3 regions of the Pseudomonas sp. H11T01 genome follow, and region 2 is predicted to be linked to each of the others. Evidence: predicted binding sites of a transcription regulator. Region 2 holds the regulator's gene; each other region holds the start of a gene.

Region 1 (9,705 bases), on a different contig from region 2:
ATCCTGCGGATGAAGGCCCCGTCGACCTTAACCATGCGCTGGCTGCTGGCGCGCCTCAGCCGTTTCCGCCATTTGCAGCCGGGTAACGAGGTGCAACTGACCAGCGCCTGGATGGACGTCGACTCGGTGGACTTCAATCAGGAACCCTTCGATTGCGCGGTGCTGCTCAGCAACGGGCACTTTCCACCCGATTGGGAGGCCAGCTACCTGTTCCCCGAGTTGCTGATCCCGGTAGGCGCACCGAACCTGTTGAGTGATCAGCCATGGGATGCCGAGCGGTTGGCCCGCGCCGAACTGCTGCACCCGACCCCGGATCGCCGCGATTGGCGCAACTGGCTGGAGCGCATGGGCTTGTCCGCACAGGTGTCGCTCAAGGGGGGCCAGGTTTTCGACACGCTGGAGTTGGGCATGATCGCTGCTGCCCGGGGTTACGGGGTTTCCATGGGGGACTTGCTGATGGTGGCCGAGGACGTCGCGCAAGGACGGCTGAGTTTGCCGTGGCCGACGGCCGTCGCCAGTGGCGAGAACTATTACCTGGTCTGGCCGAAAACCCGCCCCGGCGGTGAGCGTTTGCGCAGGCTCAGCGACTTTCTCCAGAGCGAAGTCCAGGCCATGGAGTTACCCGACGTCGAGCGCCTGAGCTGAAACGATGACGCCCTGGCAATAGTGGCCTTCAAAAAATGATGATTCGCCCATCTTGGCGTCAAAATGTGCTTTTTATGCTTGCTGAATCGTTTCTTCAGCGCTATAAAAATGGCACAACTCCAAGAAAGGCTTTCCCATGACCCCGCTCAAATTGATCGTTGCCCTCAGCGCATTGACTGCTGCGTCTCAAGCCATGGCTTGGGACTATGTGTTGCTCGATACCGACAAAGCCGCGCAAAACATTCAGATCACCAGCGAACAGTTGGGGGTGAAAACCGGCAAGCCATTCTCCGTGACCCTGCGTACGCTGCATGGTGGTCGTCAGGAGGGTGTCAGCATCGTCGACATCGACAACGGTGCAATGAAGCTGTCCGTGGTGCCGACTCGTGGAATGAACGTCCTGCAGGCGTCGGTGGGCGATGTGCGCATGGGCTGGGATTCCCCAGTCAAGGATGTGGTCAATCCTTCGTTTATCGAACTCAATGGTCGTGGCGGATTGGGCTGGCTGGAGGGTTTCAACGAACTGGTCGCCCGTTGTGGCTACGAATGGGTCGGCCACCCGGGCATGGACAATGGCGAGCTGCTGACGCTGCATGGTCGCGCTGCGAATATTCCGGCGAGCAAGGTCACCCTGCATATCGACGAAAAGCCGCCCTATGCCATTAGTCTGCGCGGTGAGCTGAAAGAGCAGGCCTTCAAAAAAGTCGATTTTTCGGTGGCGACCGAACTGGTTACCGAGCCCGGCAGCGTGCGCTTTGCGCTCAACGACACGCTGACCAACAACGGCGACTATCCAAAGGAGTATCAGGCGCTCTATCACAGTAACTTCAGCACGCCATTCCTGGAGCAAGGTGCGCGTTTCGCAGCGCCGGTGAAACAAGTCTCACCGTTTAACGACAAGGCCAAAGTGGATCTGTCCGATTGGCAAACCTACCGAGCTCCGACCAAGGACTACGACGAAACCGTCTACAACGTGGTGCCGTACGCCGATGATAAGGGCGACACGCTCACCGTTCTGCACAACAAGGCGGGCAGTCTGGGCGTAGCGGTCGGTTTCAACACCGAGCAATTACCGGTGTTTTCCTTGTGGAAAAACACTGATACCCAAGGCCAGGGCTACGTCACCGGTCTGGAGCCGGGTACGAGTTTCTCCTACAACCGTCGCTATCAACGGCCACTGAACCTGGTGCCGACCATCGGCGCGAAACAGCAGAAGCAGTTCCAGATCAGCTATAGCTTGCTGGCGGACAAACCGGCTGTGGATAAAGCGCTGAAGCGGGTCAGTGAGATTCAGAACGGGCGTGAGACTGAAGTAAGACAGACGCCGTTGGTGGATCTGAGCAAGGAGTGAGAGAGGGGAAAACCTGAAAAATCGATTATTCGTTGAGAAAAACGATTAGAAATGAGGGTTTTCTTAAAAAAATGATTACAAACGCGGCCTACTGACCTGTCGGCCGATACTGCAACGCCTCAGCCAGATGTGCCCGGCTGATCAAGTCGACCTGCTCAAGATCCGCCAAAGTGCGCGCTACCTTGAGCAGTCGATGAGCTGCTCGCAACGACAGGGTCAATCGCTCGCACGCCGTCTCCAGCCAATTCTCGTCGATTGTGGATAACGTGCAGTGTCGGCGCAGGCCCGGTAGGTCGAGGAAGGCATTCGCACAACCCTGACGTCGTTGCTGCCGTTCGCGAGCATTGGCGACCAATAGAGCGGCACTGGCGGTGTCATCGCCGGGTTGTTGCGTGGGGTTGAGTGCAGTGGCTTCGCGGGCGACGGTCAGGTGCAGGTCGATACGATCCAGCAGCGGGCCGGAGAGCTTGTTGCGGTAGCGCTGAATTTGCTCTGGTGTGCAGCGGCATCGACCGCTGGGTTCGCCGAGATAGCCGCATGGGCAGGGGTTCATTGCCGCGACCAATTGGAAACGTGCCGGGAAACGTACCCGGTCTCGGGCTCGGGCAATGACGATCTCGCCGGATTCCAGAGGCTCTCTTAAAACCTCCAAAACCTTGCGATCAAACTCCGGCAACTCATCGAGAAACAACACACCATGGTGGGCGAGGGTGATTTCCCCCGGCTGCGGTTTCGAGCCGCCGCCCACCAGCGCCGGACCGGATGCCGAATGATGGGGTTGGCGAAATGGTCGTTGCGGCCAGTGGCTTAACGGTACATGGCTGGCGACTGACTGAATCGCTGCGACCTCCAGCGCTTCATGTTCGTCCAGAGGTGGAAGCAAACCGGGCAAGCGACTGGCCAGAAGCGTTTTTCCAGTACCTGGGGGGCCACTAAACAGCAAGTTATGTGCACCGGCTGCGGCGATCAGCAAGGCTCGCTTGGCCGCGAGCTGACCCTGAACTTCACTCAAGTCGGGATAAGGCTTGTTTGCATGCAGCAAACCGTTGGAAACAAATGGCACGATGGGCGTGTGGCCGTTGAAGTGCGAGACCGCCTCCAGCAGATGATCGACCGCGATCACTTTTAGCCCCGAAGCCAGGCAAGCCTCTTCGGCATTGGCGCGCGGCACCACCAGAGTGCGCCCGGCATTGCGGGCGGCCAGTGCCGCCGGCAGCACTCCTCGCACCGGTCGCACAGCGCCAGACAACGCCAATTCCCCGAGACACTCCACATCGTCCAGCGTCAATGTCGGAACCTGCATGCTGGCCGCAAGAATTCCCAAGGCAATCGCCAGATCAAAGCGTCCGCCGTCCTTTGGCAGATCGGCCGGAGCAAGATTCAACGTGATTCGGCGAGCCGGAAATTGCAGTCCGGAATTGATGATCGCACTGCGCACCCTATCCTTGCTTTCCTTCACCGCCGCCTCGGGTAAGCCCACCATCGTCAGCGACGGTAAGCCGTTGGCCAGATGAACTTCGACGGTAACTGCAGGCGCTTCCACACCCACCTGAGCGCGGCTGTGGACGATGGCCAGAGACATAGATCATTCCTTGAAGGTGCGAAAGCCGCGTCCTGCGGCTTTGGAAGGGTAGTTGAGGCGTGATGAGGTGGCGGCGTAAAAGCAGAGATAGACGTTTACAAGACGTATCAATGATCGGTTTTATTACCTGTCTGAAACCAGCCACCACGGTTTTTTCAGATAGAACCCATCTGCCGCTTTTACGACTGCTTCGCCCGAGCGCAGGGGTTCAGAACGATTGAAGCAACCGCGAGGCCTTTTTCCACCAAGGTGCGTTGATTGCGCTACGTGGCCGCTCTCCCTCCGGCAGCATGTGTGGAACATCCTGCAATCGAATCCATGGCTGGTTATTCCAATGCAGCAAGCTCAGGGACATTTCCGGCCAATCCAGCAGGCTCAGTATCGGGCGTTCGCTTGAAGTCGCTTGGGCATCTCTCAGCGCGGGGACCACGTCATGGGTCAGCCATTCCCGCAAACTCCGGTACTCCGGGCAGTAGTGATAGACCAGCAACGCATACACGCCTGATTCGCTGATCAGTAGCGTGTGCTCTACCTTGCCGTGACAAAGCAGTCGCATGGTCTGGCGCTGATCGGAATCAAGTTTGCGCAACGCGCGTTCATCCAGAAAAAGCCGAAGCAAACGCCCAAGATCTCGGGCGCTGAACCATGCCTGGTTTTCCAGCAGGAGTGCGTGGAGGTTGAGTTTGTGGCGGGTGAAGACTTGGGGGACTAGATAAGCTTCGTTGCTATTCATTGATACAGCTCCTTTTGCTTATGGGGCGGGGCTGTCAGCAATCGTCGCCAAACGATTGGGTGGCAGCTGTACGCGGGTTGGCGAACCGGAGCAAAAGGAACCCGGCAGACCCTAGGGTCTCCCACGCACAGCCGCCATGACACGAGTCGACGGACATAAAAAACGCCCGCTGTCGCATGGTGGGCGTCGTGCGCCTTAAGCTTCCCGGGTCGCCAAACCCAGTGCTGAATGTTCAGCAGGGGATGAGCGTAGAGACCCGGGTCTAGCAGCGCAATCGGAAATCGGTGGTGGTTTTTGTAGGAATCAGCCTGGATGTAGGGCGGGGTTCAAGATTGCCGGAAGGTCGTTCCGACCTTATCGCGGGCAAGCCACGCTCCCACAGGGATGAGCGTTACTCAGCAGGCGGACTCAGTTTCGCCTCAAGCTCCGCCACCTTCGCCTCAAGACTCTCCAACCGAGCGCGGGTGCGTGCCAGCACCACCATCTGGCTGTCGAATTCTTCTCGGCTCACCAGATCAAGTTTGCTGAAGCCGCTTTGCAGCAGGGCTTTGAACTGGCTTTCGATTTCGTTGCGTGGCAGTGGGGTTTCGCCGCTGAACAGGCGGGAAGCGTGGCCGCTCAGGGCGTCGAGGAGGTCTTTGGGCGCGAGCATGGGAATGTCCTGAAAACTGATGGTCGCAGTGTATCACGCAGTGTCTATAGTCAATTGCGCAGGCAGGGATGCACGCTTTTCGCGCATGTTGGCGGGCACTCACGCACTGTTGTTGTGCGTATTTGCTGCGCCAGTTGTGAAGAGGCACCGGCGGCAGCAACCAAGGGGTTGAAATCAGTGGGTTTTGACGAGATGGCAAGCTTTCTGCTTAGTGGTTGGTGACCCATGCACTGATGCAGTCGCTGTGACGAATGCGGTGCGCCGGGCGGAACGGGGAAGTGTTTCGTCAGGAGCGGTTAGCGGGCGTCGGGATGGCTGTGTCAGGCCGACGATGCGTTACAAAGCCAGGCACTGCGCTTAGACTTGAGCCGGGTTTGTTTTCCTGGGGCAAGTCCACTAATTCGGGAGAGAGTTTTCATGAAGCTAGTCACTGCCATCATCAAGCCGTTCAAACTGGACGACGTACGCGAGTCACTGTCCGAGATCGGCGTGCAGGGCATTACCGTTACTGAGGTCAAAGGCTTCGGTCGGCAGAAGGGGCACACCGAGCTGTATCGCGGCGCGGAGTATGTGGTCGATTTCCTGCCCAAGGTGAAGATTGATGTCGCCATTGACGACAAGGATCTTGATCGGGTTATCGAGGCGATAACCAAGGCGGCCAACACCGGCAAGATTGGTGACGGCAAGATCTTTGTGGTCAATCTGGAACAGGCAATTCGCATCCGTACCGGCGAAACCGATACCGACGCAATCTAAGCCGCCAAACCCAACGCCCCAGGAGAAAACAATATGACTCTGCGTAAATTCGCAGGGCTAGGAGCCCTGTTGTCCCTCGTAATGCCCAGCCTGGCTATGGCGGCAGACCCAGTGGCGGCTCCAGTCCTCAATTCCGGCGATACCGCCTGGATGATGACCTCGACAGCGCTTGTGCTGTTTATGACGATTCCCGGCCTTGCGCTGTTCTACGGCGGCATGGTTCGGTCGAAAAACATTCTTTCGGTGATGATGCAGTGCTTCGCCATTACCGGTCTGGTCACCATCCTGTGGTTCCTTTATGGCTACAGCATGGCGTTTGACACGACTGGCATGGAAGTAAACGTCGTCAACTTCAATTCCTTTGTCGGCAGCTTCGCCAAGGCTTTCCTCGCTGGCATCACGCCCGCCAGTATTACCGGTCCTACGGCGCTGTTTCCTGAGGCGGTGTTCGTCACCTATCAGATGACCTTCGCGATCATTACCCCGGCGCTGATTGTCGGTGCCTTTGCCGAGCGGATGAAGTTCTCCGCGATGCTGGTCTTTATGGGTTTGTGGTTCACCCTGGTTTACGCACCGATTGCGCACATGGTCTGGAGTGGTCCGGGTTCGCTGCTGGGTGACTGGGGCGTGCTCGACTTTGCTGGCGGCACCGTGGTGCATATCAACGCCGGTATCGCCGGGCTGGTGGCCTGTCTGGTGCTGGGCAAGCGTAAAGGCTTCCCGACCACACCGATGGCGCCGCACAACCTTGGTTACACCCTGATGGGCGCCGCCATGCTGTGGGTCGGCTGGTTCGGCTTTAACGCCGGTTCCGCCGCTGCGGCCAACGGCACTGCCGGCATGGCGATGCTGGTGACTCAGATCGCTACCGCTGCTGCGGCCCTGGGCTGGATGTTCGCCGAGTGGCTGACTCACGGCAAACCTAGCGCACTGGGTATCGCTTCGGGTGTGGTTGCCGGTCTGGTGGCGATTACCCCGGCGGCCGGTACGGTCGGTCCGATGGGTTCGCTGATTATCGGTCTGGCGGCGGGTGTGGTGTGCTTCTTCTGCGCTACCACCCTCAAACGCAAACTGGGTTATGACGACTCCCTGGACGCCTTCGGCGTGCACGGTATCGGCGGTATCCTTGGCGCGATCCTCACCGGTGTGTTCGCGGCTCCCTCGCTGGGCGGTTTCGGCACCGTGACTGATATCGCGGCACAAGTCTGGATTCAGTGCAAAGGTGTTGGCTTTACGGTGATCTACACCGCGATCGCGACCTTTATCATTCTCAAGGTGCTGGACGCCGTCATGGGGCTGCGTATCACCGAAGAGGAAGAGTCGGTCGGCCTCGATCTGGCGCAACACAACGAGCGCGCCTACAACGTGTAAGCTCTCGAGAAAGAAACGCGAGAAAAAATGCCCGACCCCGTCGGGCATTTTTTTGTCTGGCTTTTGTCAGTAATGGAACAGCTGAAAGGTTTTTTTCTGCCACTTCCCGGCGTGTTCATGACGGCTATTTTTACTGGGCCAATGGCTTACAGCAATGCAGGAATATTAGGCGCTTTGTTTTTTTCCTGAGCGCGCTAGAATGCGCGCCGAGCGTGCGGAGAACTGTATGTGGCAACAGACTTTGATTACCCTGCGGGCAAGGCCTCGGGGCTTTCATCTGGTAACGGACGAGTTACTCGCCGGCCTGCCTGAATTGAGGGCCTGTCGGGTCGGTCTGTTGCATTTGTGGCTGCAGCATACCTCGGCCTCGTTGACCATCAACGAGAATGCCGATCCGGCGGTTCGCCGTGACTTCGAGCGTTTTTTCAACGGGCTGGTGCCACAAGGTACGGCCGGGTATGAACATGACGACGAAGGCGCGGATGACCTTGCGGCGCACTTCAAGGCCAGCTTGCTGGGCTGTCAGCTGAGTTTGCCGGTCACGGCGGGCCGACTGGCGCTGGGGAGCTGGCAAGGTGTTTATCTGGGCGAGCATCGTGATCATGGCGGTGCTCGTAAAGTCCTCGCCACCTTGCACGGTGATGGGGCATAAGCCGCTGGTTACCAGCGGATGTTGATTTTTTCCCGGCGGCCTTCGACAGTTGGCAAAGCTGGGCTATAACTAATCTGCTTTTCGCAAGTCATGAGGTAGAACATGAGCGACGATGATCTGGAAAACGACGACCTCGAAGTAGGTGACGAAGACGAGACCGAAGAAGGTCTTGAAGCGGCGGCCGAAGACGTCGCTGACGACGACGGCAGCGATGTACCTGCTCCGACCGCTAAAGGTAAGGCCAAGGCTGCTATTTCAGTCGATGAGCTGCCGAGTGTCGAAGCCAAGAACAAAGAGCGTGATGCTCTGGCGCGCGCTATGGAGGAATTTCTCTCCAAAGGCGGCAAAGTGCAGGAAGTCGAGGCCAACGTGGTGGCTGATCCACCAAAGAAGCCTGACAACAAGTACGGCAGCCGGCCTATCTAAGCGCCTGTTACTTGCTTGCTGAAAAAGCCCGCCGTCGCTGCGGGCTTTTTCATGGGTGAGGAAAAGGTCTTGGGCTTGGCGCGATACCTTGTGGGAGCAGCCGGTCGACGCTCGATTGCTCGCGATGAGGGCATAACATTCGGAGTTGATGTTGGTTGACACTCCGCTATCGCGAGCAAGCTCGCTCCCACGGGGGGTGTGTGATATTCAGGTTCAGTGTTGGGCGCTCCACCGTGCCAGCAACTCAGGCAATTCAGTCAAACTGCGAATCTCCGCATCCGGCGCCTTCTCAGCTTCCCACACTTTACCCGCCGGGTTGAACCAGATCGCCCGCAGCCCGGCCTGCTGGGCGCCGGCTATGTCATCCCCAGGATGGTCGCCGATGTGCACGGCGGTTTGCGCTGTCGCCTCACCACGCTGCAAGGCTTCGTGGAACAGCCGCGAATCCGGCTTGGCAATGCCAATGTCTTCCGCGCAAAGGGCAAACTTGAAGTAGTCCGCAAGACCCAGTCGGCGAACATCGGCATTGCCGTTGGTGACCACCCCCAGCGTGTAGTGCCTGGCGAGGGCTTCAAGGGTCGGCTGCACCTCGGGAAAGATCTCGAGTTGATGCCGCGCATGCAGAAACACTTCAAAACCCTGATCGGCCAGCTCCAACGCTTGCTGATGAGCGTAACCGGCTTCCTCCAGTGCATGGAACAACACTTTGCGCCGCAAGGCGCTGATCCGGTGCTTGAGGCCGGGCTCGTTGCTCAGGACCCGTTCACGGATCGCCCAGAGGTGTTCGACAGGCACGCCGCCGAGGTCCGGCGCCTGTTGCGCCAGCCACTCTCGCAGCACCGCTTCCGCGCTGACGATGACCGGGGCGGTGTCCCACAGGGTGTCGTCGAGGTCGAAAGTGATCAGTTTGATCGTCATTGCTCACCGCCTTTGTTGCGTTTGGCCCGAGGATGGGCGCTGTCGTAGACCGACGCCAGATGCTGGAAATCCAGATGAGTGTAAATCTGCGTGGTCTTGATGTCCGAGTGGCCGAGCAACTCCTGTACCGCGCGCAAGTCTTGGGAGGACTCCAGCAAGTGACTGGCGAATGAGTGCCGAAGCATGTGCGGATGAAGATTCTGCCCCAGCTCGCGCTCACCGGCGGCTTTCACTCGCAACTGAATCGCCCGCGGGCCTAAACGTCGGCCTTGCTGGCTGACAAATACCGCGTCGTCTGCCGGGTTGGTCAGGGCGCGGAGCGGCAACCACAGCTGCAAGGCTTCCCGAGCCTTCTTGCCGACTGGAAGAACCCGTGTCTTACTGCCTTTGCCGAGAACTTGAACCAGCCCATCTGCTAAATCAAGCTGATCGAGATTGAGCCCGGTCAGTTCCGAGAGGCGCAGGCCGGAGGAGTAGAACAGCTCCAGAATCGCCTGATCACGATGAGCCAGAAAGTCATCCTCGACCGCGCCATCAAGCAGTTGCAGCGCGCGATCGGTATCGAGGGTCTTGGGTAGCCGACGTTCACCTTTGGGCGGCGTCAGTCCGTTGGCCGGAT
Region 2 (9,705 bases):
GGCGCGGGGCGATGATGTACTTGAGCGGGTCCACGCCAATCATTTCCAGACTGGAGAGTTGCTCGGTGGACTTCATGTTGCCGATTTCGGCAGTCAAGGCCGAACCCGCACGCCCGGCGAACAGCAAGGCCGTAACCACCGGCCCCAGCTCACGCAGCAACGTCAGCGCAACCATCTGCCCGACCGCCTGCTCCGAACCGTAACCGGACAGGATATTGAAGCCTTGCAGCGCCAGCACCATACCGATGAATATCCCGGAGACCACAATGATCACCAGGGACATCACACCCACCGAGTGCAATTGCTTGACCAGCAAGCCGAAACTGCCTCCAATGCCGCCACGACCGAGCAGAGCATGAAACAGAAACAGCGTCGAACGCCCCAACACCTCGACAATGTCGATAGCTGAGCGACCGAAGAGGCGAACCCTCTCTATTAGTGATTTCTTGCGCATCAGCGCTTCCCCAGAAGATCTGCGCGGTAATCCGGCGCCGGAAAGTGGAACGGTACCGGGCCGTCCGGATCGCCTTTCATGAATTGACGAATGCGCGGGTTGTCGGTGTTCATCAACTCCTCAGGAGTCCCCTGCCCCAACACCTGTCCATCACCGACCACATACAGGTAATCGGCAATGCTCGCGGTTTCGGCCAAATCGTGGGAAACCACAATACTGGTGATCCCCAGCGCGTCGTTGAGCAGACGGATGAGGCGCACCAGCACGCCCATAGCGATAGGGTCCTGCCCGACAAAGGGCTCGTCATACATGAGAATTTGCGGATCGAGGGCAATGGCTCGCGCCAATGCGACGCGACGCTTCATGCCGCCCGACAATTCGTCGGGCATCAGATCGATGGCACCCCGCAGCCCAACCGCCTGCAATTTCAGCAGAACGATGTCGCGGATCATTTCATCGGGTAATTGGGTATGAACGCGCAACGGAAACGCGACGTTCTCGAAAACGTCCAGGTCCGTGAACAGTGCACCGCTCTGAAACAACACGCCCATTTGCTTGCGCGCGTCGAACAGGTCGCTACGCGAAAGCTTCGGCAGATTCTGCCCATTGACCCAAACTTCGCCGCCACTGGGCCGCAACTGCGCACCCATCAGGCGTAACAGTGTGGTTTTGCCGCAGCCGGAAGGTCCCATGATGCCGGTGACCTTTCCCCGCGGAATACGAATATCAACGTTATTGAAGATGCTGCGCGTACCGCGCTTGAAGGACAGTCCCTTCAGCTCGACCGCGTAGGCGTTATCGGCACTCATCTAAACTCCTTGCGATGCAGCCTCTCACTCGGACGCCTGGCTCCCTACCGGAAGCACATACATCCTGGGCAGGCCGAACTGGCGGCGAACTATATCACTGCTGATGCGGAGCGCCCAAGGCCGAAGCCGTGCCAGTTCAGGGTCAAGACAGGCGAAAAGCAGGCAAATAGAACGGTTCAAGGAGTTGTAGCAAAACAATGCCTGACGAACTAGCGTGAGGGAATTGATCATTACCGTTATAATCGCCGCCTTTTCACCAGGGTATACGACTTCTGTCATGAGCCAATCCAGTGACCTGATTCAATCAGCACAACGCACAGTCCGCCTCGAGCTGGAGGCCGTAGAAGGCTTGCTGGCCCATATCGATGCAGACTTCGTACGCGCTTGCGAGATGATTCTGGCCAGCAAAGGCCGCGTGGTTGTGGTCGGCATGGGTAAGTCCGGGCACATCGGCAACAAAATTGCTGCGACTCTGGCCAGCACCGGCACCACGGCATTTTTTGTCCACCCGGCAGAAGCCAGCCACGGTGACATGGGCATGATTACCCGCGATGACATCATCCTCGCGTTGTCCAACTCCGGCTCCACCAATGAAATCGTCACCCTGCTGCCGCTGATCAAGCGCATGGGCATTCAGTTGATCAGCATGACCGGTAATCCTGATTCAGTGCTGGCCAAGACCGCCGAGGTCAATCTAAATGTAAATGTCGAGCACGAAGCCTGCCCGCTGAACCTGGCTCCGACGTCCTCGACCACCGCCGCCCTGGTAATGGGCGACGCATTGGCGGTCGCCTTGCTTGAAGCACGGGGTTTTACCGCCGAAGACTTCGCCTTCTCCCACCCGGGCGGCGCCCTGGGTCGTCGCCTGTTGCTGAAAGTGGAAAACGTCATGCATGCAGGCACGGAACTGCCTCAAGTGCAGCGTGGCACCCTGCTGAAAGAAGCATTGATGGAAATGACCCGCAAAGGTCTTGGCATGACAATGGTGCTTGAGGCCGACGGACGTCTGGCCGGGATTTTCACTGACGGTGATTTGCGTCGCACACTGGATCGCTCCATTGACATCCACAGCGCCACCATCGATGAAGTGATGACCGCCCACGGCAAGACCGCCCGTGCCGAAATGCTCGCAGCCCAAGCCCTGAAGATCATGGAAGACAATAAGATCAACGCACTGGTGGTGGTCGACAGCGATGATCGCCCGGTTGGCGCTTTGAATATGCATGACTTGCTGCGTGCGGGAGTAATGTAATGAATACCGATCTGTTGCAACGCGGCAAAAACATCAAACTGGCGGTTTTCGACGTCGATGGTGTGCTGACTGATGGTCGCCTGTACTTTCTCGAAGACGGCAGCGAGTTCAAAACCTTCAACACCCTCGACGGCCAAGGCATCAAGATGCTGATGGCCACGGGTGTGCAAACGGCTATTATCAGCGGCCGCAAGACCCCAGTGGTCGAGCGTCGCGCGAAAAATCTCGGCATCCCCCATCTTTATCAGGGCCGCGAAGACAAACTGGTCGTACTCGACGAGCTTCTTGCTCAACTCAACCTAAGCTATGAACAAGTCGCCTACCTCGGTGACGATCTGCCCGACCTGCCGGTGATTCGTCGCGTCGGCCTGGGCATGGCTGTTGCCAACGCCGCCAGTTTCGTCCGTGAACATGCGCACGGCATTACACAGGCCCGTGGTGGCGAAGGGGCGGCACGCGAATTTTGCGAGTTGATCCTGCGCGCCCAAGGCAGCCTTGAAGCGGCCAACGCCGCCTACCTGTAGAGTCCCTATGTCGATCAAAAAGATTCGCAACATTTTGATTTTCGGAGTCATCGCCGCCCTGTTCGCGGCCGTTGGCTACTGGAACATCAGCCCGGAACGCTTTATGGAGCGGCCGACGGCGGTCGTCGACGAAAGCGCCATTGACTACTACGCCATCAACGCCCACAGCGTACAGTTCCTGCCCGATGGCAAGTTGCAGTACGAAATGACTTCCGACAAGGTCGAACACCTGAAAGCAACTGAAGTGACGTTGCTGACCAAGCCCGACCTGCAAATGTATCGCGGCACGACATTCCCCTGGCACGTCCAGAGCGAACGCGGCGAGGTCAATCCGGACGGCACTGAAGTTGAATTGATTGATTCAGTACGTATTGCACGTACCGATGAGAAAAACCGCGCGACGATTATTACCAGTAGTCGTATGACTGTATTCCCTCAGAAGCAATATGCGCAGACCGAGCAAGCCGTTAGAATCGACGGCGCCGGTGGCGTGTCTACGGGCAAGGGAATGAAAGCGTATTTGGAAGAAGGCAGGATGCACCTGCTATCGAACGTAAGAGGACAGTATGAGGCTCGTTAAAACCCTCCCTATTTTGCTCAGCCTGAGCGCAGCACTGGGAAGCGTGAGCGCCTGGGCTCTGCCGACTGATAGCCAGCAACCCATCCGCATTCAGGCCGACGACGCCCAACTCGATGACAAACAAGGCATAGCCACTTACAAAGGCGACGTCATCATCACTCAGGGTTCGATGAAGATCACCGGCAATACCGTGACCATCACCCGCACCCCGGCAGGCGAAATCGACGTGGTGACCTCGGTGGGCAACCTGGCTTACTTCGAACAGCTGCAGAAGGCGACAGATCCAAAGCCTGTCCAGGGTTATGCCGTGACCATTCAGTATCACGCCGCGCAAAACCGGATCGTGCTGATCGACAGGGCCAAGGTGATCAACGAAGGCAACACCACCGAAGGCGAAAAAATCGTCTACGACACCGTCAAGCAGGTCGCTAACGCCGGCCGCGCCACCGGCACTTCGGTCACGGCTCCACGCCCGCGGATCGACATGGTCATCCAGCCGAAAAAGAAAACCGACGAGCAGAAGGCCCAGTAATGGCAACTCTGAAAGCTCAGCATTTGGCCAAGAGCTACAAGAGCCGTCAGGTCGTGCGCGACGTCAGTCTGTCCATCGACAGCGGCCAGATCGTCGGCCTGCTCGGCCCTAACGGCGCCGGCAAGACCACCTGTTTCTACATGATTGTCGGACTGGTTCAGGCCGATCAGGGCCGCGTCCTGATCGACGACCTGGATGTCAGCCACCAGCCGATGCACGGTCGTGCACGGGCAGGTATCGGCTATCTTCCGCAAGAAGCATCGATCTTCCGCAAACTGTCGGTAGCCGACAACATCATGGCCATTCTCGAGACCCGCAAGGAGCTCGACAAGGCCGGCCGTCGCAAGGAGCTGGAAAGCCTGCTGCAGGAGTTCCACATCAGCCACATTCGCGACAACCTCGGCATGAGCCTCTCCGGTGGTGAACGCCGCCGCGTGGAAATCGCCCGCGCCTTGGCCACCGCACCGAAGTTCATCCTGCTCGACGAACCTTTTGCCGGTGTGGACCCGATCTCCGTGGGCGACATCAAGCAGATCATTTATCACTTGAAGGCCAAGGGCATCGGCGTACTGATCACCGACCACAACGTCCGTGAAACCCTGGATATCTGCGAGACCGCTTACATCGTCAATGACGGCCAACTGATTGCCGAAGGCGATTCAGAAACCATCCTGGCCAACGAACTGGTCAAGGAAGTGTATCTGGGCCATGAGTTCCGCCTGTAAGCGTTGAGGTGCCTGGCTAGTCGCCAGAGCGTCGGTAGCAATAAGATCCTTTAAAATTTTATTGTTACAGCGCTCTAGGCAAACACTCCAGTTTCAGGCATATAATTTGCTTATGTTTGGCGCTTCGGCGCCCTGTAGTGGATGGCGCATGCGCGCCGGCGAATAAGGTGTTAAGCCCCTGCCATGAAACCATCGCTAGTCTTGAGAATGGGCCAGCAGCTGACGATGACACCGCAGCTGCAACAGGCCATCCGCCTGCTCCAATTGTCGACCCTGGACCTGCAACAGGAAATTCAGGAGGCACTGGAGTCCAATCCGATGCTCGAACGCCAGGAAGAGGGCGACGACTTCGATAACACCGACCCTCTGGCCGACAACGTCGAGCAGAAACCCAACGCAGATGTTCAGGAACCTTCCTACCAGGAATCCGCCCCGACAGTGGATAACCTCGAGGAAGGCGACTGGAACGAGCGTATCCCTAACGAACTGCCGGTCGACACTGCCTGGGAAGATGTCTACCAGACCAGCGCCAGCAGCCTGCCGAGCAACGATGACGACGAGTGGGACTTCACCACCCGCACATCGGCTGGTGAGAGCCTGCAGAGCCATTTGCTCTGGCAACTCAACCTCGCGCCTATGTCCGACACCGATCGCCTGATCGCCGTAACCCTGATCGACTGCATCAACAATCAGGGCTACCTGGACGAGACCCTCGAGGAAATCCTTGAAGCCTTCGACCCGGAACTGGACATCGAACTAGACGAGATTGAAGCCGTCCTGCATCGCATCCAACAATTCGAGCCGGCCGGCATCGGTGCGCGCAACCTGGGCGAGTGCCTGTTGCTGCAACTGCGCCAATTGCCAGCCAAAACACCTTGGCTGACTGAGGCAAAACGCCTGGTCATCGACTTCATCGACCTGCTCGGTAGCCGCGACTACAGTCAGCTGATGCGCCGCATGAAGCTTAAGGAAGACGAGCTGCGCCAGATCATCGAGCTGGTGCAAAGCCTCAACCCGCGCCCGGGCTCGCAAATCGAGTCCAGTGAAGCCGAATACGTCGTCCCTGACGTGATCGTGCGCAAGGACAACGAACGCTGGCTGGTAGAGCTTAATCAGGAATCCGTGCCACGCCTGCGGGTCAACCCGCAGTACGCCGGTTTCGTGCGTCGCGCCGACACCAGCGCCGACAACACCTTCATGCGCAACCAGTTGCAGGAAGCCCGCTGGTTCATCAAGAGCCTGCAAAGTCGCAACGAAACCCTGATGAAAGTTGCCACCCAGATCGTCGAGCATCAGCGCGGCTTTCTCGAGTACGGCGATGAGGCGATGAAACCGCTGGTGCTGCATGACATCGCCGAGGCGGTCGGCATGCACGAGTCGACGATTTCGCGGGTCACCACGCAAAAATTCATGCATACCCCGCGCGGTATCTACGAACTGAAATACTTTTTCTCCAGCCACGTAAGTACCTCTGAAGGCGGTGAATGCTCGTCCACGGCGATCCGCGCGATCATCAAAAAACTGGTTGCCGCGGAAAATCAGAAAAAGCCGTTGAGTGACAGCAAGATCGCTGGTTTACTGGAGGCACAAGGCATTCAGGTAGCCCGCCGCACCGTCGCCAAGTACCGCGAATCCCTTGGAATCGCGCCTTCGAGCGAACGCAAGCGGTTGATGTAACGGGCCACGCCACAGCGTTCCAGGGTGTGTTTGAAAACCCAGAAAGTTTTCGGACACAGCCTAGTGGCAGGCAAACCAGCCTGCCGCCTTATGCACTGGCAACGAAGGAGAAGCTGTATGCAAGTCAACATCAGTGGACACCAACTGGAAGTGACCGAACCTCTGCGCGCCTACATCGGCGAAAAGCTTGAGCGATTGGAAAGGCATTTCGACAAGATCACTAACGTGCAAGTCACGATGACGGTCGAGAAGCTGAAGCAGAAAATCGAAGCTACCTTGCATATCCCCGGCAATGAAGTGGTCGCCAACGCCGAGCATGAAGACATGTATGCGGCGATCGACGCACTCACCGACAAGCTGGATCGCCAACTCAAAAAGCATAAGGAAAAGACCCAAAGTGTCCTCCAGGGCGCAACAGGTCGTTAACACTCCCAACCCATGATCCGACTTGAAAACATCCTGACCCCCGGCCGTTCTTTGGTGAACGTGCCGGGCGGCAGTAAAAAGCGCGCCCTTGAACAAATTGCCAACCTGATCAGCCGCGAAGTGCCGGATCTGGAGATGCAAGATGTCTTCGAGAGTCTGATTGCCCGTGAAAAACTCGGTTCCACCGGTTTTGGCAACGGCATCGCCATTCCCCACTGCCGCCTCAAAGGCTGCGAGTCGCCCATCAGTGCCTTGATGCACCTGGACGCCCCCATAGATTTCGACGCCATCGATGGTGCCCCGGTCGACCTGCTGTTTGTCCTGCTGGTCCCGCAAGCCGCTACCGATGCGCACCTGGAACTGCTCCGGCAGATTGCCAGCATGCTGGACCGCAAGGAAGTGCGCGAAAAACTTCGCAGCGCCGCAACCAATGAAGCCCTGTACCAGGTTGTCCTGGACGAGCAGAACGGTCACTAATCATGCGCTTGATCATCGTCAGTGGCCGCTCCGGCTCGGGTAAAAGCACCGCCCTCGATGTATTGGAGGACAACGGTTACTACTGCATCGACAACCTGCCAGCCGGCCTGCTTCCGGAACTGGCCGAACGCGCGTTGATTCACACTGAACTGGCACAACCGCTGGTTGCGGTTTCCATTGACGCCCGTAACTTGCCCAGCCATTTGTCGCGTTTTCCCGAACTTCTGGAGGAGGTGCGCAGCCGGCACATCCAATGCGACGTGCTGTATCTGGACGCCGACGAAGAAACCCTGCTCAAGCGCTTCTCGGAGACCCGTCGACGCCATCCCCTGAGCAACGCCAATCGATCTCTCGCCGAAGCCATTGACGATGAAACCAACCTGCTTGGGCCGATTGCTGACCTCGCTGATCTGAAGGTCAACACCACCCATCTGAACCTGTATCAGCTGCGCGACACTATCAAGCTTCGCCTGCTGAACCAGCCGGAGCCCGGCACAGCATTTCTGGTCGAATCTTTCGGTTTCAAGCGCGGTATGCCGGTCGACGCCGACCTGGTGTTCGACGTGCGTTGCTTACCCAATCCGTACTGGAAACCGGAGTTGCGCGATCAGTCCGGGCTGGATCAGCCGGTTGCCGACTATCTGGCCGCACAACCGGACGTCGAAGAAATGTTCCAGGATATCTCTACCTATCTGCTGAAGTGGCTGCCCCGTTTTGCCGCCAGCAACCGCGCTTACGTCACCATCGCCATTGGCTGCACCGGCGGGCATCACCGCTCCGTCTACCTGACCGAACGTCTGGGCCAGGCTCTGCAAAAGTCCCTGAAGAACGTCCAGGTTCGCCACCGCGACCTAAGCTAAAGGATCCACACCGCGATGCCCGCTCTGGAAATTGAAATTATCAACAAGCTGGGTTTACATGCCCGAGCATCTGCCAAGTTCGTCGGCGTCGCCGGTCAGTTCAAGGATTGCACGATCAGAGTAGGACGCACGCCCGATTCCACGGTCGACGGTAAAAGCATCATGGCCATGATGATGCTGGCTGCTGGCAAAGGCACCAAAATCCATCTCCTCACTGAAGGTGAGCAAGAGCAGGAAGCGTTAGACGCGTTGGTCGATTTGATCAACCGCTACTTCGACGAAGGCGAGTAAAAGTAGGCTCGCCCTTGTCTACGCAACGCTCCACTACGCCAACGCTGTATCCATCACCATCATCAAACAAAACCCGATGCACAGACCTCCAACAAAAAAAGGCGCGTCACCCATTGGATGACGTGCCTTTTTTTGAAGCTGTGGCCGTTTAGCTACCGGCGACAGTCATCCGCTCGATTAACACCGAACCCGTGCGGATATTGCTGCGCAGTTCCAGGTCATTACCGACCGCGACAATCTGCTGGAACATATCGCGCATGTTGCCGGCAATGGTCACTTCCTGCACAGCGAACTGGATCTCGCCGTTTTCCACCCAGAAGCCCGCAGCACCACGGGAATAATCGCCGGTAACCATGTTCAAGCCCTGGCCCATCAACTCAGTGACCAACAGACCGCGTCCCATCCGACGCAACAACGCAGCCTGGTCTTCGTCGCCATGGGTGACGAACAGGTTATGTACGCCGCCAGCGTTGGCGGTGCTTGGCATGCCCAGTTTGCGACCGGAGTAAGTGCCCAGCACGTAAGAAACCAAATGGCCGTTTTCAACGAAAGGCTTGGCGTAAGTCGCCAGACCGTCGCCATCGAACGCCGAGCTGGCCAGGCCACGCATCAAGTGCGGGCGCTCATCCAGGGTCAACCATTCCGGGAACAACCGCTGACCCAGTGTGCCTTCGAGGAACGACGATTTGCGGTACAGGTTGCCGCCGGAGATCGCCCCGAGGAAGCTGCCGAACAGACCACCGGCCAGTTCTGCGGAAAACAGCACCGGCACTTCGCAGGTGGGAACCGGACGTGACCCCAGACGGCTCGCCGCCCGTTGCGCAGCACGCTGGCCGATGCTGACCGGATCCGCGAGCAATTCGCCCTGGCGATTCACGTCATACCAGTAATCACGCTGCATCTGACCGTCGGCTTCGGCGATCATCACGCAGCTCAGGCTGTGTCGGGTCGACGCGTAACCGCCGATAAACCCGTGACTGTTGCCATACACACGGCAGCCCTGATGGGTGCTCAGGGTGGTGCCATCGGCGTTCTTGATCCGGCTGTCGGTGGCAAACGCTGCCGCTTCACAGGCCAATGCCTGCTCGATGGCTTGTT
Region 3 (9,705 bases), on a different contig from region 2:
GGCGCGTCGCCGTTGAAGGCTTCCGGGGCAATGTAGCTGGGCGTTCCAGGCAGCGAATGGGCCTGGTCCTCGGAAAGGCCAGGGCAGTAGGCCAAACCAAAATCCAGCAGGCGCAACTCGCCGTCCTCACCCAGCAGCAGGTTTTCCGGCTTGATATCGCGGTGCAGGATTTGCCTGCGATGCAGTATGCCCACCGCCCGTAACAGCCGTTCGGCCAGTTCCTGGCATTGCGCCAGGGGGAGCGGGCCGTTTTGTGCGAACAGTTCAGCCAGGGTAGAGCCTGTGTATTCGCGCATCACGTAGTACAGATGCTGACGCTGACTGGCGGTGTGCACTTCAGGGAAGTGCCGACCCGCGACCCGCCGCAGAAACCATTCCTCCGACAGCAGGCTTTGCCCAGCCTGATTATCGTCATGCAGATGAGCCGGCAAGGTTTTCAGCAACCAGGGTTGCTGCTGGGCATCGCGAACGCGGTAGAGCAGGGACTGCTGACTCTGCCCGAGTAGCGCTTCGACCTGCCAACCCTCGAACGGCTGACCCGGCTTAAGCACAGGCGGTAAGGGCCACTGCTGCAAGTGGATCAACGCGTCGCCGATGTTCGCCTCGCCGAGGGCATCGACCCGTACCAACATCGCGCTGGCATTGTCCTGGCTGCCTGCCAGGTGTGCAGCGTTGACCAGTGTCTGCGCAGCGCTGTCGAGGTCGGGCTGATCGCGCAGGATCGCGGCGATCGCCGTGTCGCCGAGCACCGCCCAAATGCCGTCGCTGAGCAGTACGAAGCTCTCACCAAGACGCAGTTCACTGTCGAGAAAATCCAGTACCAGATGCTGATCCAGACCCAATGCGCGCTTGAGCACATGTTGCATGCCCGGTTGCTCCCAGACATGGTCCTCAGTAATGCGCTGCAACTCGCCGGCGCACCATCGATAGACCCGGCAGTCGCCGACATGGGCCAGGGTAAAGCGCCGACCCCGCAGCACCAAGGCGCTGACAGTGGTGAGCAATGGCTGCCCGCCACCGTTGGCCTGCAACCAGCGATTCTGTGCCAGCAACAGCCGATCGAGGGCCTGCGCCACGCCCCAGGTTTCTGGCGTGGCGTAGTAATCCAGCGCCAGTGCCTGCAAGGTCGAGCGAGCGGCGAGGCCGCCGTCGGCGCACTGGCTGACACCGTCTGCGATGGCGAACAGATAGCCCTTGCTGGCGGCCAGTGCCGGGGCCGGGGTCACCAGGCGCAGGGCGTCCTGATTCTCATCCCGTGGGCCGGTGGCACTGGCCTGGGCGAAGCTCAGTTGCAGGCTCATTAAGCGCTTAGACCCGTGCCGCGGTCACGGCCGCCGAACCCCACGTGGTTCTCCAGCGACGTTTAACCCCGTGCAGACCGAACCAGGCCAACACGCCGAGGCTGGCGAACAACCAAAGCGCAAGCTGATAGCTGCCGGTGCTCTGTTTGATCGCGCCCATTCCCGCTGCCAAGGCGAAGCCGCCAATGCCGCCGGCCATGCCGATCAGGCCGGTCATCACGCCGATCTCCCGACGAAAGCGCTGCGGTACCAATTGGAAGACCGCGCCGTTACCGGCACCCAGACCGAGCATGGTGCAGACGAACAGGGCAAGGGCGGCGTAGGAGCTCGGCAGGTTGAAGCCCACCGCGGTGATGCAGATCGCCGCCACGGTGTACATGCCGAGCAAGGTGCGAATGCCGCCGAAGCGATCCGCCAGGGCGCCGCCCAACGGGCGCATCAGGCTGCCACCGAACACGCAAGCGGCGGTGTAGTAACCGGCGGTTACCGGGCTCAAGCCGTATTGGTCGTTGAAGTAGCCGGGCAGGGCGCTGGCCAGGCCGATAAAGCCCCCGAAGGTCACACTGTAGAAAAACATGAACCACCAGCTATCGCGGTCACCCAGTGCCTTGAAGTAGTCGGCCATGGATTTTGCTTTTGGCCGCTCAGGGGCATTTTTCGCCAGCCAGGCAAAGACGATCAGGGCCACGATCAGCGGGATTAGCGCAAAACCGAACACATTGCTCCAGCCATAAGCCGCCGCCAGCAACGGGGCGATCAATGCAGCGAACACCGTGCCGGAGTTCCCCGCACCGGCAATGCCCATCGCCTTGCCTTGATGCTGTGGTGGATACCACTGCGAGGCCAGCGGCAGGGCCACGGCGAACGAGGCGCCGGCCATACCGAGAAACAGGCCGAGCACCAGTGCTTGTTCATAGCTGTGAATGCCCAGTTTCCAGGCGCCGAACAGCGCGCAGATCACGATCACCTGGCCGATCAGCCCGGCTGTTTTCGGTGACAGGCGATCTGCCAGCAAGCCCATCACAAAGCGCAGGAAAGCCCCGGCCAGAATTGGCGTGGCGACCACCAGCCCGCGTTGTTGGGTGGTCAGGTGCAGATCGGCGGCGATCTGCACCGCCAATGGGCCGAGCAGGTACCAGACCATGAAACTCAGGTCGAAATAGAGGAAGGCCGCGAACAATGTCGGGGTATGGCCGGATTTCCAGAAGCTTGAATTCATCGCGCACCTCAGCTTTAAAGAGTCTCGAAAGGAGTCATGAGCTTTCAGGTGGAGCGCCCATAACGGCCGCACCACCGGCCCCGGGCTATGGGGCCAAAACGAAAAAACGCCGCAACCCGATGCGTTAGTGCAAAAGGGTGTGCGACGTCTTTGTCGTAGGTGGGGCAACCGCCGTTGGTTACCTGTATGGATTACTTAGCAAGAGCTGAGCCAACAGTTGAGATTATGATCGTTCCCACGCTCTGCGTGGGAATGCATCTCGTGACGCTCTGCGTCACAGCCTGATGCGGACGCGGAGCGTCCAGGGCGTGCGCTACCACGCAGAGCGTGGGAGCGATCCTCTGTTAGCCCAGTAACTCACTCATGGCAATAATCTGCTCAGCCACCTGAATCAGCTTCTGCTGGCGGCTCATGGCCTGGCGGCGCATCAGGGTGTAGGCCTCTTCTTCCTTGCAGTCCTTCATCTTCATCAGCAAGCCCTTGGCCAGTTCGATGCGTTTGCGTTCGGCCAGTTGCTGGTCGCGGGCCTGGAGCTGCGCGCGCAAGGCCTGGTCGCTTTCGAAGCGGGCCATGGCCACGTCGAGGATCGGTTGCAGGCGTGAGGCGAGGATGCCTTCGACGATATAGGCGCTGACCCCGGACTTGATCGCCTGACGCATCACGTCCGGGTCATGTTCGTCAGTAAACATGACGATCGGCCGTGGCTGGTCGCGGCTGACCAGGACTACTTGTTCCATCACATCGCGGCTCGGTGACTCGGTATCGATCAAAATCACATCCGGACGCACCGTTTCGACGCGCGCCGGCAGGTCGATGGTCAGGCCGGATTCGTCGATCACTTCAAATCCGGCTTCGGTCAGGGCCGCTTTGAGCCTTCCGACTTTTTTTGCGGTGTCGTTGATCAGCAGGATACGCAACATATTCGCAGTCTCCTGTCAGCGGCTGGCGAGAAGGGCAGAGGGGTCGGTCATGGCGTGCAGTGTAAAGCTGCGGGCATAACCGGCCGGGTCCGAGCCATCCCAGATTTTACCGTCGATCAATTGGCTGCTGCGCATCGTCTCGCCAGTGTGACTGACGCCAACAGCAGTGGCTGCCTCGCGGTACAGCTCCAGTTGCTGAACCTGGCGGGCGACGCCGAGGTAATCCGGGTCGTCACGCAATAAGCCCCAGCGACGGAATTGAGTCATGAACCACATGCCATCGGAGAGGTAGGGCAGATTGACCTCGCCGGCACCGTGAAAGCGCAGCGCATGAGGGTCTTGCCAGCGATTGCCGAGGCCGTCGGCATAGTCGCCGAGCAACCGTGGCTGGATGCAGTCCACGGGCGCATCCAGGTACTCGCGGGCGCTCAACAGTTGCGCGGTGCTTTGGCGGTTCTCGGTGCTCTGTTCGATAAAACGACTGGCTTCGAGGATCGCCATGACCAGTGCGCGGGCGGTGTTGGGGTACTGTTCGACAAACGCGCGGGTGCAGCCCAGCACTTTCTCCGGATGATCAGGCCAAATGGTTTGGCTGGTGGCCATGGTGAACCCCAGGTCCTGCTTCACCGCGCTGGCGCTCCACGGCTCGCCGACACAAAAACCGTCAATGCGCCCGGCTTGCAAGTGCGCGACCATTTGCGGTGGCGGCACTACCACGCTGTCGACATCCTGCAACGGATGGATGCCTTGGCTAGCCAGCCAGTAATAGAGCCACATGGCGTGGGTTCCGGTGGGGAACGTCTGGGCGAAGGTTAGCTTTGCGCGACTTTGGTGCACGTGCCGGTCCAGTGCTTCAGGACTGGTCACACCCTGGGCTTGCAGGCCGTGGGACAGGTTGATGCTTTGGCCGTTTTGGTTCAGGCCCATCAGCACTGCCATATCGGTGGCGGCCACACCGCCGATGCCCAGATGCACGGCGTAGATCAAGCCATAAAGGCTGTGGGCGGCATCCAGCTCGCCGCTGACCAGTTTGTCCCGCAGGTTGGCCCAGGATGATTGGCGCTTGAGGTTGAGGGTCAGGCCATAGGGCTGGGCGAAACCCTGAGTGGCGGCGACCACCACCGAGGCGCAATCGCTCAGGGCCATGAAGCCCAGGTTGATTGCGCTCTTTTCCGGGGCATCGCTGCCGTTGACCCAGGCCAAGGGGCCGGTTGGAAATTCATTCATCAGGTATTCACCTTCCATAAAAAAGCGTCGTAACCAGGTCCGTTGCCAAAGCAAAACCGGGTGACGACGCCGTTGTCCTTGCGACCCATCCCGCCGCTGGCATGAGTGCTGATGCAATCGATGGTGCAAGGCATATGCCATTCACCGTTGATTTCATCGCGTGCCTCGCTTGCGACCCCGTTGCCCGGCTATAATCGCCGCCTCTTTTCGCCGCCAACCGAGTCAAGCCCGCCCATGTACACCCTGGCCCGTCAGCTGTTGTTCAAACTTTCCCCGGAAACCTCCCACGATCTGTCTCTGGACCTGATCGGCGCGGGCGGGCGTTTGGGCCTCAATGGCTTGCTGTGCAAAGCGCCAGCGCGGGTGCCGGTGAACGTCATGGGGCTGGATTTTCCCAACCCGGTGGGTCTGGCGGCAGGCCTGGACAAGAATGGCGCGGCCATCGATGGTTTTGCCCAGTTGGGTTTCGGCTTCGTCGAGATCGGCACCATCACCCCGCGTCCACAGCCGGGTAATCCGAAACCACGGATTTTCCGCTTGCCGGAAGCCGAGGCGATCATCAACCGCATGGGCTTCAACAACCTCGGTGTCGATCACTTGCTGGCCCGGGTCGCGGCGGCCAAGTACAAGGGCATTCTGGGCATCAATATCGGCAAGAACTTTGACACGCCGGTTGAACGCGCGGTCGATGACTACCTGATCTGCCTGGATAAAGTTTACGCCCATGCCAGCTATGTGACAGTCAATGTCAGCTCGCCGAACACGCCGGGCCTGCGCAGCCTGCAATTCGGCGACTCGCTCAAGCAACTGCTCGAAGCCTTGCGTCAACGCCAGGAAGACCTGGCGCAGCGCCACGGCAAACGTGTGCCGCTGGCGATCAAGATCGCTCCGGACATGACCGACGAAGAAACTGTGCAGGTGGCGCAAGCGTTGATCGAGACAGGCATGGATGCGGTGATCGCCACCAACACTACCCTGAGCCGCGTTGGCGTCGAAGGCATGGAGCATGGCGACGAGGCGGGCGGTCTGTCAGGCGCGCCGGTTCGCGACAAGAGCACTCACACCGTCAAGGTGCTGGCTGGCGAGTTGGCCGGTCGCTTGCCGATTATTGCCGTGGGCGGTATCACCGAAGGCAAGCACGCGGCTGAGAAAATCGCCGCTGGAGCAAGCTTGGTGCAGTTGTATTCGGGCTTTATCTACAAGGGGCCGGCGCTGATTCGCCAATCGGTGGATGCGATTGCTGCGATGCGCTAAAGGCGGTGGATATTAACTGTGGCGAGGGAGCTTGCTCCCGCCGGCCGGTCCGCGCTCGGGCGAAGCAGTCGTAAAACCGGCGAACGCGGTGTGTCTGATGAAACACGGTTGCAGGTTTTGGGACCGCTTCGCGGTCCAGCGGGAGCAAGCTCCCTCGCCACAGGGGTTGTGTTTGTCTTTTAGGAGCCCATAAAAAAGGGCTCCTCGAGGGAGCCCCTGGGCCGAAGCCCGCCGTCCGGATGGGACGTGCGTGGTTAAGTCGTTGCGTAATCAGGTTTTGGTGTCGGAATGTGTGCCCTGTTTAGCCGACGGCGTGAAGTTCGTTGAGTCTGTGGATCCCCGCAGTGCCGGTCATACCGTCCCAGTTGTCGCCGCGTCCTTCTCGCCAGCCGTTAATCCAGGCTTGACGTACTGACGGTAGAGTAAATGGGCAAAGCTCACGGGATTTGCCACCAACGCCATATTGATATCCGCGTAAAAATGCTCTTTCCAACGGATCACGCTTAAGTCTTCTCATAGGGTGTTTCCCTCAATGTTGACTGTGTAATGTCCTGTCGACCTCAATCGAGGCCGGGCAGAAAAAAGTCTCTGCCGTTGGTGACTCGCGCAGGCAGAGCGAGCCAAGGTGTTGACGTCATTGCGGCGACAACCTGTATTGAGTTCTAACCAATGCGTCACATCGAGGGAATGATCGTTTTGTCATAAGGACGTAACGATAATGGTGTTAAGGCCATAAGTAAGATGGGTTTCGTGACCCGTTTTTTGAGCAAAGCCCGCTATGATCAGCCTCCGACTAGAAGATGAGGTTTATTCTTTAGCGGCAATGTCGACCTGTTGCCGTCGGGTATTTTTCGACGAAGGGTCGAGATATGACATTTTGTTGCACCGAATTTTTTATCTGCCCCTGCATCTAAGCTCATTTAACCTCTTGGTTGGCTGAGCAGCCGGGGTGGGACGGCACACCTTCGTGCCACGCGAGCGCTCTTCAAGAAAAGCGCTTGATTGAAAACCGAGCGGACAATGCGTTGCCCGTTCACTACTGCTTAAAGGCCCTGGAATTCCCATGTCGGATCGTTACGAACTCTTCCTCACTTGCCCTAAAGGTCTCGAAGGCCTGCTGATCGAGGAAGCCATCGGGCTTGGCCTTGAGGAAGCGCGCGAGCACACCTCGGCCGTGCGCGGCGTGGCCGACATGGAGACGGCTTATCGCCTGTGCCTGTGGTCGCGTCTGGCCAACCGTGTGCTGTTGGTCCTCAAACGCTTTCCGATGAAGGACGCCGAAGATCTCTACCACGGCGTGCTGGATGTCGAGTGGCAGGACCACATGCTCAACGACGGCACCCTGGCCGTGGAGTTTAGCGGTCACGGTTCGGGCATCGACAACACTCATTTCGGCGCCTTGAAGGTCAAGGATGCGATTGTCGACAAGTTGCGTACCCCGTCGGGTGAGCGTCCATCGATCGACAAAATCAACCCGGACCTGCGCATTCACCTGCGTCTGGACCGCGGCGAAGCGATTCTGTCCCTCGACCTGTCCGGCCACAGCCTGCACCAGCGCGGCTACCGTCTGCAGCAAGGTGCGGCGCCGCTGAAGGAAAACCTCGCGGCGGCGATTCTGATTCGTGCCGGTTGGCCGCGCATTGCCGCCGACGGCGGCGCACTGGCTGACCCGATGTGCGGTGTGGGCACCTTCCTGGTGGAAGCGGCGATGATCGCCGCCGACATGGCACCGAACCTGCGACGCGAGCAGTGGGGCTTCACTGCCTGGCTCGGCCACGTACCGGCACTTTGGAAAAAACTCCACGAAGAAGCCACTGCACGTTCCGCCGCCGGTCTGGCCAAGCCACCGCTGTGGATCCGTGGTTACGAAGCTGACCCGCGCCTGATTCAGCCGGGCCGTAACAACATCGAACGTGCCGGCCTGAGCGACTGGATCAAGGTCTATCAGGGCGAAGTCGCGACGTTTGAGCCGCGTCCGGACCAGAACCAGAAAGGCCTGGTGATCTGTAACCCTCCTTACGGCGAACGTCTGGGTGATGAGGCGAGTTTGCTCTATCTCTACCAGAACCTCGGCGAGCGTCTGCGTCAGGCGTGCCTGAACTGGGAAGCGGCGGTGTTTACCGGCGCGCCGGATCTGGGCAAGCGCATGGGCATCCGCAGTCACAAGCAGTATTCGTTCTGGAACGGCGCCTTGCCGTGCAAATTGCTGCTGATCAAAGTAACGCCGGACCAGTTCGTCACTGGCGAGCGTCGCACCCCGGACCAGCGCCAGATCGAGCGCGAGCAAGCCGAGGTAGAGGTTGCAGATAACATCGAGGCCCCGGGCAAGTACGAGAAGTACAACAAGAACGGCAACCCGATCAAACCGGCACCGGTCGTCGTTGAGCAGGCACGTCTGAGCGAAGGCGGGCAGATGTTCGCCAACCGTCTGCAAAAAAACCTCAAGTTGCTGGGTAAATGGGCCAAGCGTGAAGGCGTCGAGTGCTACCGCGTCTACGATGCCGATATGCCCGAATACTCGATGGCCATCGACCTGTACAGCGATTGGGTGCACGTTCAGGAATACGCTGCACCGAAATCCATCGACCCGGAAAAAGCCTCGGCGCGTATGTTCGATGCCCTGGCGGCCATTCCGCAGGCCTTGAACATTGATAAGAGCCGCGTGGTCGTCAAGCGCCGCGAGCGCCAGAGCGGCACCAAGCAGTACGAGCGCCAGAGCGCCCAGGGCAAGTTCACCGAGATCAATGAAGGCGGCGTCAAGTTGCTGGTCAACCTGACCGACTACCTCGACACCGGGTTGTTCCTCGATCACCGGCCGATGCGCCTGCGGATTCAGAAAGAGGCCGCCGGCAAGCGTTTCCTCAATCTGTACTGCTACACCGCGACCGCCAGTGTGCACGCTGCCAAGGGTGGCGCTCGCAGTACTACCAGCGTCGACTTGTCGAAAACCTATCTGGATTGGGCGCGGCGCAACCTGTCGCTGAACGGCTTCTCCGACAAGAACCGTCTGGAGCAAGGCGATGTAATGGCTTGGCTGGATGCTTGCCGCGACGAGTTCGACCTGATCTTCATTGACCCGCCGACGTTCTCCAACTCCAAGCGCATGGAAGGGATCTTCGACGTGCAACGCGACCAGGTGCAATTGATCGATCTGGCGATGGCGCGTCTTGCCCCTGGCGGTGTGTTGTACTTCTCCAACAACTTCCGCAAGTTCCAGTTGGAAGAGAACCTCACCACGCGGTATGCCGTTGAGGAAATCACCGCACAAACCATCGATCCGGATTTTGCCCGTAACGGCAAGATCCACCGTGCCTGGAAAATCACTGCCCGCTAAAGCCGATTGGATCCACAGAGCCTTGATTTTTAAAGGCTCTTGGCTCTTTTTGCGCTGGTCAAATTAGTGGCAAATAGCTATAACTCAGTCAAAGCCCATGTGATGCCCAAGCTCGCTGGCGTTATGAGTTCTGCTTATGTCGTTGCATGCCGTTCGCCCAAAAATTCTGGGATTCATCAGCGAAGATGTTTCGACCGTGCTGGTCGCGATACTGGTGTTGCTCGCTGGCGTAATTCTGACCGGGTTGTTGGCCTGGGCAACGGTCAATCTGTATCAGCAGCAATTGCGTCAGCGTTTTCAGCTGTTGGTCAGCGAGCGTTACAGCCGAATTGAAGAACGTTTCGAAGATCAGGAGCAGCGCCTCGACAGCCTGCGGCGGTTTTTTGCCAACTCCGATTCGGTGACCCGCCAGGACTTTGATGGCTTTGCCAAGCCGTTATTGCACAGAAC

The links. Region 2 encodes sigma-54, which starts transcription at its own class of promoters, with help from an activator protein. Its sites were predicted from a motif close to ANTGGCATNNANNTTGCTNT; they were not measured.
Region 1: glnK (P-II family nitrogen regulator) is a predicted target of sigma-54. The motif match lies at 5,155-5,174, and genes of this name have one in related genera.
Region 3: ACN1C3_RS13705 (CmpA/NrtA family ABC transporter substrate-binding protein) is a predicted target of sigma-54. The motif match lies at 4,790-4,809, and genes of this name have one in related genera.

Annotation. Positions count from the first base shown of each region.
Region 1 covers NZ_JBLYED010000001.1:219,344-229,048, reverse strand. The annotation lists gene ACN1C3_RS01140 (LysR substrate-binding domain-containing protein) at 1-645, shown strand, start outside; gene ACN1C3_RS01135 (aldose 1-epimerase family protein) at 782-1,996, shown strand; gene ACN1C3_RS01130 (YifB family Mg chelatase-like AAA ATPase) at 2,085-3,578, opposite strand; gene ACN1C3_RS01125 (Bro-N domain-containing protein) at 3,787-4,311, opposite strand; gene ACN1C3_RS01120 (accessory factor UbiK family protein) at 4,703-4,963, opposite strand; gene glnK (P-II family nitrogen regulator) at 5,381-5,719, shown strand; gene ACN1C3_RS01110 (ammonium transporter) at 5,753-7,090, shown strand; gene ACN1C3_RS01105 (hypothetical protein) at 7,118-7,279, shown strand; gene ACN1C3_RS01100 (secondary thiamine-phosphate synthase enzyme YjbQ) at 7,317-7,742, shown strand; gene sutA (transcriptional regulator SutA) at 7,845-8,168, shown strand; gene ACN1C3_RS01090 (HAD family hydrolase) at 8,382-9,086, opposite strand; gene xerC (tyrosine recombinase XerC) at 9,083-9,705, opposite strand, start outside.
Region 2 covers NZ_JBLYED010000019.1:72,573-82,277, reverse strand. The annotation lists gene mlaE (lipid asymmetry maintenance ABC transporter permease subunit MlaE) at 1-454, opposite strand, end outside; gene ACN1C3_RS23380 (ATP-binding cassette domain-containing protein) at 454-1,263, opposite strand; gene ACN1C3_RS23375 (KpsF/GutQ family sugar-phosphate isomerase) at 1,541-2,515, shown strand; gene ACN1C3_RS23370 (KdsC family phosphatase) at 2,515-3,039, shown strand; gene lptC (LPS export ABC transporter periplasmic protein LptC) at 3,047-3,619, shown strand; gene lptA (lipopolysaccharide transport periplasmic protein LptA) at 3,606-4,151, shown strand; gene lptB (LPS export ABC transporter ATP-binding protein) at 4,151-4,876, shown strand; gene ACN1C3_RS23350 (RNA polymerase factor sigma-54) at 5,060-6,553, shown strand; gene hpf (ribosome hibernation-promoting factor, HPF/YfiA family) at 6,671-6,979, shown strand; gene ptsN (PTS IIA-like nitrogen regulatory protein PtsN) at 6,992-7,456, shown strand; gene rapZ (RNase adapter RapZ) at 7,459-8,316, shown strand; gene ACN1C3_RS23330 (HPr family phosphocarrier protein) at 8,332-8,607, shown strand; gene pmbA (metalloprotease PmbA) at 8,756-9,705, opposite strand, start outside.
Region 3 covers NZ_JBLYED010000009.1:18,825-28,529, reverse strand. The annotation lists gene ACN1C3_RS13720 (protein kinase domain-containing protein) at 1-1,301, opposite strand, end outside; gene ACN1C3_RS13715 (nitrate/nitrite transporter) at 1,309-2,520, opposite strand; gene ACN1C3_RS13710 (ANTAR domain-containing response regulator) at 2,865-3,440, opposite strand; gene ACN1C3_RS13705 (CmpA/NrtA family ABC transporter substrate-binding protein) at 3,456-4,667, opposite strand; gene ACN1C3_RS13700 (quinone-dependent dihydroorotate dehydrogenase) at 4,902-5,921, shown strand; gene rmf (ribosome modulation factor) at 6,223-6,438, opposite strand; gene rlmKL (bifunctional 23S rRNA (guanine(2069)-N(7))-methyltransferase RlmK/23S rRNA (guanine(2445)-N(2))-methyltransferase RlmL) at 6,985-9,255, shown strand; gene ACN1C3_RS13685 (diguanylate cyclase) at 9,392-9,705, shown strand, end outside.